One region of the Isoptericola sp. NPDC055063 genome, then DNA from elsewhere that is predicted to be linked to it. Evidence: predicted binding sites of a transcription regulator. Region 1 holds the regulator's gene; the other holds the start of a gene.
What was found. The regulator LexA, encoded in region 1, represses DNA repair genes until DNA is damaged. The targets are predictions, from matches to a motif close to TCGAACANNTGTTCGA.
Positions count from the first base shown of each region.

Region 2: a site for LexA is predicted at 1,906-1,921, ahead of ACWF41_RS16040 (HNH endonuclease signature motif containing protein). Genes of this name have one in related genera too.

Region 1 is NZ_JBSGUW010000006.1:262,109-266,116, forward strand. It holds gene ACWF41_RS09760 (ATP-dependent DNA helicase) at 1-106, shown strand, start outside; gene ACWF41_RS09765 (L-lactate dehydrogenase) at 116-1,075, shown strand; gene lexA (transcriptional repressor LexA) at 1,158-1,979, opposite strand; gene ACWF41_RS09775 (LysM peptidoglycan-binding domain-containing protein) at 2,230-2,568, shown strand; gene nrdR (transcriptional regulator NrdR) at 2,695-3,228, shown strand; gene ACWF41_RS09785 (DUF5302 domain-containing protein) at 3,398-3,583, shown strand; gene serA (phosphoglycerate dehydrogenase) at 3,668-4,008, opposite strand, start outside.
Region 2 is NZ_JBSGUW010000013.1:31,420-35,427, reverse strand. It holds gene ACWF41_RS16055 (acyl-CoA dehydrogenase family protein) at 1-324, shown strand, start outside; gene ACWF41_RS16050 (histidine phosphatase family protein) at 394-957, opposite strand; gene ACWF41_RS16045 (GOLPH3/VPS74 family protein) at 962-1,648, opposite strand; gene ACWF41_RS16040 (HNH endonuclease signature motif containing protein) at 1,982-3,499, shown strand; gene ACWF41_RS16035 (nicotinamide mononucleotide transporter family protein) at 3,529-4,008, opposite strand, start outside.

The DNA.
Region 1 (4,008 bases):
CGCGACGGCCCGCTACGGGTCGTTCCTGACGCGGTCGATGCCAGACTTCTGGCCCACGACCGACGGCGAGCTGGTCCGTGCTGCGCTGCGGCGGCTGGACACCTAGCCTGGGCGCGTGGACGGCACACGCAGCACGACCAAGCTCGCGATCGTCGGCGCCGGCGCGGTGGGCTCCACCCTCGCGTACGCAGCGCTCGCCCGAGGGGCGGCACGCTCCATCGCCCTGATGGACGTCAACCGCGCCAAGGTCGAGGCCGAGGTCCTCGACCTGAGGCACGGGAGCATGTTCATCCCGCAGGCGGAGATCGAAGGCTCCGACGACGTCGAGGTGTGCCGCGGAGCCGACGTCGTGGCCGTCACCGCCGGCGCCAAGCAGAAGCCGGGCCAGAGTCGCCTGGACCTGGCCGAGGCGACGGTGGGCCTCACCCGCACGATCCTGCCGCGGCTGCTGGAGGTCGCGCCGGACGCGATCTACCTCATGGTGACCAACCCCGTCGACGTGGTGACGTACGCGGCGCAGGAGATCAGCGGCCTGCCGGCCGAGCGGGTGTTCGGCAGCGGCACGGTCCTGGACTCCTCCCGGCTGCGCGACGCGCTCGCCCGCCACTGCGGGGTCGCGGTCGGCAACGTGCACGCGAACATCGCGGGCGAGCACGGCGACTCGGAGATCGTGCTGTGGAGCTCGGCGACGATCGCCGGGGTGCCGCTGCTGGACTGGCGCCCCTTCCGTGGTCGGCCGCCGCTCGACGAGCCCGCCCGGCACCGGATCGCCACGGACGTCGTGGAGTCGGCCTACCGGGTCATCGCCGGCAAGGGGGCCACCAACTACGCCGTGGGCCTGGCAGCCACCCGCATCATCGAGGCGGTCCTGAACGACGAGCACCGCGTGATGAACGTGTCGTCCCGCCTGGACGGCTTCTACGGCATCAGCGACGTCTGCCTCTCGGTGCCGTCCCTGGTGGACCGGCGCGGCGTGGCGGAGACGATCGACACCCCGCTGTCCGACGACGAGGTCGCCGGCCTGCGGGCGTCGGCCGAGGGCATGCGCGAGGTGCAGCGCCGGCTCGGGTTCTGACCCGCGACGCGGCCCTGACGCGACTAACCCCCGGCCCGCACGGGCCGGGGGTTCGTCGCGCCGTCGGGGTGCGGCGTCGCGCTCAGAGGCTGCGGAGCACGGCCACCACCCGGCCGAGCACCTGGGCGTCGTCGCCCGGGATGGGGGAGTAGGCGGCATTCTGCGGCATGAGCCACGTGTGCCCGCCGGACTGCTTGAACGTCTTGACCGTCGCCTCGCCGTCGATCATGGCGGCGACGACCTCGCCGTTCTCCGCGACCGGCTGGCTGCGGACGACCACCCAGTCGCCGTCGCAGATGGCCGCGTCGACCATCGAGTCGCCCGCCACCTTGAGCAGGAACAGCTCGCCGTCGCCCACGACCTGGCGGGGGAGCGGGAAGACGTCCTCGACGACCTGCTCGGCGAGGATCGGGCCGCCCGCCGCGATCCGGCCCACGAGCGGGACGTAGGACGGGGCCTCGGCGGGCTGTGCGTCGGAGCCCGCGACCGAGCCGGCGGCGAACCCCGGGGTGCGCGGCGCGAACGCCGGGGTCCCGCCGTCGGTCGCGGCGGGTGCCTCGGGGTCGACGACCTCGATCGCGCGGGGCCGGTTCGGGTCACGGCGCAGGAAGCCCTTGCGCTCCAGCGTCGTCAGCTGATGCTTGACGGACGAGGGGCTGGCGAGACCCACGGCCTCGCCGATCTCCCGCATGGTCGGGGGGTAGCCGCGGTCCTCGACGGAGCGGCGGATCGTCTCGAGCACACGGCGCTGGCGCGGCGTGAGCCGGTCGGCCGCCGGGGCGATCTCGCTCACCGAGGCGAGCGCCGTCTCCGCTGTCGACGTGTCCTCAGGGGTCTCCTGCTGCGCCGGCCACGGCGTGGCAACCGTCGTGGACGCCGGGGCGTGGTCCCGTCCGCTGGTCATCGCGTTCTCCGTCCTGCAGGGGCGCGGCCCGCTGACGGGCCGATGAAATCCGACAAACCTTCCATCGCGCTGCTGGTCACTCTAGGCCAGTTCCGGCCCGACATCAAACATCTGTTCGATCAGGCCTCGACCGTGTCGTCGTGACGTGGTACACCTAGTACAGCCGTTCGACGTACAGGTGTTCGACGAACGGCTGTTCGACGGCAGTCGCCCGACCGGCGGCGACGCGACGTGAACCGGAGGTAGGACGATGCAGAACGCGCCCAGCACCACCGAAGCTCCGGGGTTCCTCGGGCTCGGCGGCCTCCGGCTCACGCGACGCGGGCGTGTCGTGGTCGCCGCGCTCGTCCTTCTCGTCCTCGTCGGCGCGGGCCTGGTCGGCCAGCGCGCGGTGGCGGACGCTCCCGGGTCGGGCGTGGAGGTCCGGCTCCACACGGTCCAGCCGGGCGAGACGCTGTGGCAGTACGCCCGCGCGGTCCGGGACTCGGGCGAGGACCTGCGCGACGTCGTCGCGGACCTCCGCCAGCTGAACGGCCTCACGACGGCGGAGCTGCAGGCCGGTCAGGTGGTGCTCCTGCCCGAGGACTGAGGGCGCGCGGCACGACCCGGCGCCGCGAAGATGCGAGGATGGACCCTGCTTGCGCCGGGCGCGGCGTCCCGCATACCTTGTCGGGCAGCCGGGCGCCGGTCCGGAGCCGAGCGCAGGAGACCAGCGATGCACTGCCCGTTCTGCCGCCACGAGGACTCGCGAGTCATCGACTCGCGCACCTCCGACGACGGTTCGTCGATCCGCCGACGGCGGCAGTGCCCGGCGTGCCAGCGCCGCTTCACCACGATCGAGACGGCGAGCCTGTCGGTCGCCAAGCGTTCCGGCGTGACCGAGCCGTTCAGCCGCGACAAGGTGGTCGCGGGCGTGCGCAAGGCGTGCCAGGGCCGGCCCGTGAGCTCCGACGACCTGGCTCTGCTGGCGCAACGGGTCGAGGAGACGCTGCGTGCGTCGGGCCGCCCCGAGATCGAGGCGAACGAGGTCGGGCTGGCCATCCTCGGGCCCCTGCGCGAGCTGGACGAGGTCGCCTACCTGCGATTCGCGAGCGTGTACCAGTCATTCGAGTCCCTGGAGGACTTCGAGAGCGCGATCACGTCCCTGCGGGCGGAGCGCGAGGCGCGGGCCGAGGACGCGGGGCAGGACGAGGACGTCGAGACGGGTGGCGCCGAGCCCGCGGTCGCCGGCCGGGACGCGTCGCGCTGAGGCGAGGCCCCTCCCGGGGTCCCCGAGCCGCCTCGCGGCGCCGGGTTCGCCCGCTCCGGGCGAAATGCCCTTGGCGCGACGCGCGGGGGTGGAGCATGCTGGACGGCACCAGGTGCTGCGCGGTCCGCCGTGCGAGCACGTCCACCCCGACGACGACGAGGTGATCGTGATGACGACGGACGACTCCAGGGCGGCCAAGCCCAGCGAGGACACGAAGGCGCGCTTCCGGGAGGCGCTGGAGCGGAAGAACGCCGCCAGCCACCCGACCGCCGGCAAGGACGGCAACACCGGCCAGGTGCACGGCTCGGAGACCTCCGGCCCGGTGCAGAAGATGTTCCGCCGCAAGTCCGGCTGAGCGGGCCGGTCCCACCACGACGCGAGGGCGTCCCCGGAGTCCCGGGGACGCCCTCGGCGCGTGTCGGCGGGTGTGCCCGTCGCGTCAGCCCGCGGCGGGGCCGGGCGGGAACTCGGGCCGCTCGAAGGCGTCGCGGATGCGCAGGCGGATCGTGGACGGCATGGCCTGCAGCTTGGCCGACGCGCCGCGCTGGGTGACGTCGGAGATGTCCGTGACGACGTAGCCGACCTCGCCGCGGGTGGCGAGCATCTGCGCCTCGATGTTGGCGCCGTGGTCCGCGAAGACCTGGTTCACCGCGGCGAGGACGCCCGGGACGTTGCGGTGCAGCAGCATGATGCGGCCCACGCCGGTGTGCGCGAGCTGCAGGTTCGGCAGGTTGACGGACAGGGTGGTGGACCCGGTCGCCATGAAGTCGCGGAGCTTCT
Region 2 (4,008 bases), on a different contig from region 1:
AACCAGATGGTGCAGGAGCGGCTCACCCGCATGCTGTCGCTGGTCACGCAGATGCAGCTGCTCGTCGCGCAGATCACGCGCCTCGCCGACGCCGGCACCCTGACCGGCGAGCAGGCGTCCCTCGCCAAGTACACGACGACGCGTCAGGCGCGCGAGGTCGCGTCCATCGCCCGCGACATGCTGGGCGGCAACGGCATCCTGCTCGGCAACCGCGTTGCGCGGCACTTCGCCGACCTCGAGGCGCTGCACACCTACGAGGGCACCGAGTCGATGCAGGCGCTCATCGTCGGCCGCGACATCACCGGGGTCTCCGCCTTCGCCTGAGCCTCCACCTGTTGAGCACGACGGGGACCCGCGCCACCGCGCGGGTCCCCGTCGTCGTCCCCGGTGGTGTCAGAGGTCCAGGTCCACGGGGACGACGTCGGGGAGCCCGAGCCGGGCCCAGAACACGCCCGCGGGCGGCCCGCTGGGCACACGGCCGAGCGCGACCATCCACGCGGTGAGGACCATGCCGTGCGTCGCGACGACGAGGTCGCGCCCGGCGGCGTGCTCCCGCACGGCGTCGCCGAACCGGCGCGCCGCGGCGTCCGGCGTCTCCCACCCGTCGTGCCGGTCGTCGAGGGCGCCCTCGACCCAGGCGCGGCGGGCCGCACGGAAGCCCGGTGCCACGGGCTCGGGTGGGCGCCGGACCTCCCCGAACCTCGGGTCCATGGGGACGTCGGCGACGCCGAGCGCGAGGGCCAGCGTCTCGACCGCCTTGCGCTCGTCGCTCGCGACGGCGGGCGTGCCGGTCGGCAGGCAGACGGCACGGGCCGCCGCGCGGCCGGCGGGGGAGAGCGGCCAGGCGCCCGGTGGCGCGGAGCCGGAGACGGCGGGCGCCGCGTGCCGGACGACGGTGACGCGGACCGTGGCCCGTGCCGTGGCCCGTGCTGTGGCCCGTGCCGCGACCTGCTCCACGGCGTCAGGTCGTCGTGGCGGTCATGGCAGGGATCATGACCGCGACCATCACGGCCGCCTGGACCTCGTCCACGGCCTTCTTCACCGCGGCGCTCGCCCAGCTCCGCGAGGCGAGCTCCTTCGCGCGCGCCTCCGCCCGTCGCCGGTCCTGGGGCGGGACGAGCCCGCGGACCAGCGGGGAGCCGTTCGCCATCGCGAGCAGCGCTGCGGTCCGGGCGTCGGGGTCGCGGCCGCCGAGCAGCACGTCGCGGCACGTCGCGCGCAGCTGCGTCTCGTGGGTGGCGTCGGCGGCGGGCCAGGACGTCGTCGGGAAGACCCAGAAGACCGTCTCGTCCTCGCGCCGCAGCACCCCGCGCTCCGCGAGCCCGGTCAGCAGCTGCGTGCGCAGCCCCTTGGCCAGCGGCGCGACGAGGCTCTTCGGCGTGCGGGGCCGGGTCTGCGCGAAGGCCAGGGCGTGGTCGAGCGCCGGGTGCCCCGTGGGGGACGCGTCGAGCACGGTGACCCGGCCTGCCCCCACCCGCCGGCCGGCGGCGTCCGCGCCCGCGGTCGTGGTGACCTCGACCCGGCCGTCCAGGGCGAGCTCGACGAGCAGGGCGCCGGCCAGTCGGTAGTCCAGCTGCAGGCGGTCGAGCCGCGGTCGGCCCGAGGCGTCGTCGTACGCGAGCAGCAGCAGGTCCTCCGCGATGATCACCCGTCGATCCTCGCGGACCGGGGCGCGGAGAGTCCAGGGTGCGGGGTGCAGAGCGCGAGAGTGGCGCGGGGATCGACGATCCGTCGGCACTCGTGACCACCGGACGCCGGGCGCCGGGCGCGGTCCCTAGTCCGTGTCCTTGCCCGCGGGCAGGTTCGCTCTGAGCGAACAGGCAGAGGGCGCCCGACGGCGGCGCACCGCGCGGACGCTGCGGGCTGCCTGTGGACGGCGGCGGCGCGGCACGAGCCCTTCATTCTTCGAACATGCGTTCGATAGCGTCGTCCGTGCCGGGCGAACGACCCGGCACGTGGCGGACGGAGGGGAGGGGGACCGATGATCGACGTGCTGGATCGTGCCGACGCGACGCTTCCCGCGCCCAGGTCGGGCGCCGACGACGTCACGTCGGCCCTGGTGCTCGTCGCGGCGGGCGTGGACCGCCTCGCGGCGGCGGTACTGGAGGGCGGGCTCGGCGAGCTCGACGGTCGCTCGGCCGCGGACGTCTCCCGGACGCTGCGCGCGCTCGGGCAGCGCCTCGACGCCGCACGCCTGCGCGTCCTGCCCGTGGTGGAGGGCGAGGGGTGGTGGGCGGTCGACGGCGCGCGCTCCTTCGCCCATTGGCTCGCCCTCGCCGAGGGGGTGTCCCCGGCCACCGCCCACCGGGACGTGCGGACGACACGCACCCTGCGCGACGTGCTCCCCGCGACGGCGTCGGCGGCCCTGGCCGGGGAGATCGGCGCCGACCACGTGCGCGCGATGGTCGACGTCGCGCCCACGTCCGAGGCACGACGCGCAGCGCTTGCGGCCGCCGTCGTCCAGCCGTCGCCGGAGGCTGATGCCCCGGAGGAGCCAGGGCCGGTGCCGGGCGTCCCGGCCGGCCCCACGGGGGAGGAGCTGCTCGTCTCGCTCGCCGATCGCCGGTCGGCGGGGCAGTTCCGCCGTCTCGTGAAGCGGTTCGCGCACGTCGCGGACCCGGAGTCGGACGAGCGCGGGTACGCCCGGGCGCGGGAGAAGGAGTTCCTGGAGGTCTCGCCCACCTGGGACGGCTACCACGTCGCCGGGTTCCTCACGCTGGAGCACGGCCAGGCGGTGCGCGCGGCGCTCGACGCGGTGGTCGGACGTCCGGCGGCCGACGACCCGCGGACGCCCACCCAGCGGCGCGGGCAGGGCCTCGCGGACCTCGCGCGCATCGCCCTCGACAATGCGGCGGTCGGTTCCGGGGCGTCCGTGCGCCCGCACCTCCAGGTCTCGGTGTCGTTCACCGAGCTGCAGGCGCTGGCCCGTGAGGTTCGCGGTGCGGACGGGGCCGACGGTCTCGTCGTGACCCGGGCCGGCGAGGGCGGCGCGACCGCGGGCACGCCCGCCGGGATCGACCCGCGGCGGCTTGCCGGCCCCGAGCAGGACTCGCTCCCGACGTTCCCCGACCATGACGCACCGCTGCCGCCCTCCTTGCTGCGCCGCCTGGCCTGCGACAGCGAGGTGACCCGGGTGGTGTTCGGTGCGGACTCGACGGTGCTGGACGTCGGGCGGTCGCGGCGCACCGTCACGGGGCAGTTGCGGCGCGCCGTGATCGCCCGCGACCGTCACTGCTCGTGGCCGGGCTGTGACGAGCCGCCGCAACGGTGCGAGGTGCACCATGCCGTCACGCACTGGGTGGACGGCGGGCGGACCTCCGTCGAGAACGCGGCCCTGCTGTGCTGGCACCACCACGATGTCGTCGACTCTCGGGGCATCACCATGCGATGGGACGCGGAGCCCGCACCAGGTGGGCGTGCGGGCACCCCGGAGGCCGGATGGGTGTTTCGCGACCGGCATGGCCGGCCGATCGTCGCCTGCCCGCGGGGGGCGACGTGACCGGCGTGCCGGGCCGCGCGCCCCGGGGCTCAGGCCGCGATCGTCGAGTCCGCGCCGGCCTTCTCGCGACGGTTCACGCGCCACCAGACGAAGAAGCCCGTCAGCGTGAACGCGCCGTAGAACACGTACATCAGGGCGGTCGCGTAGTACTGCGCCGACCAGAGCAGCGGCACGCCCACGAGGTCCACCGCCACCCAGACCAGCCAGAACTCGACCCAGCCCTTGGCCATGCCGTACGTGGCGATCAGGGATCCCATGAAGATCCAGGCGTCCGACCACACCGGCTCGTACGAGCCGAGCGCGCGGAACAGCGGGGTGAGCAGGAGGGTGCCGCCCACCATCACGACCACGATCCCGACGCGCTCCCGCCAGGACGCCCAGTGGGGGTGCACCGCGGTGCCGCCGTCGGCGGGGATCCGACCGTCCGCGCGGACGTCGAGTGCCGCGCGCTGGGTCCGTCGCCACTGCACCCAGCCGTAGACCGACACGATCAGGAACATCACCTGGCG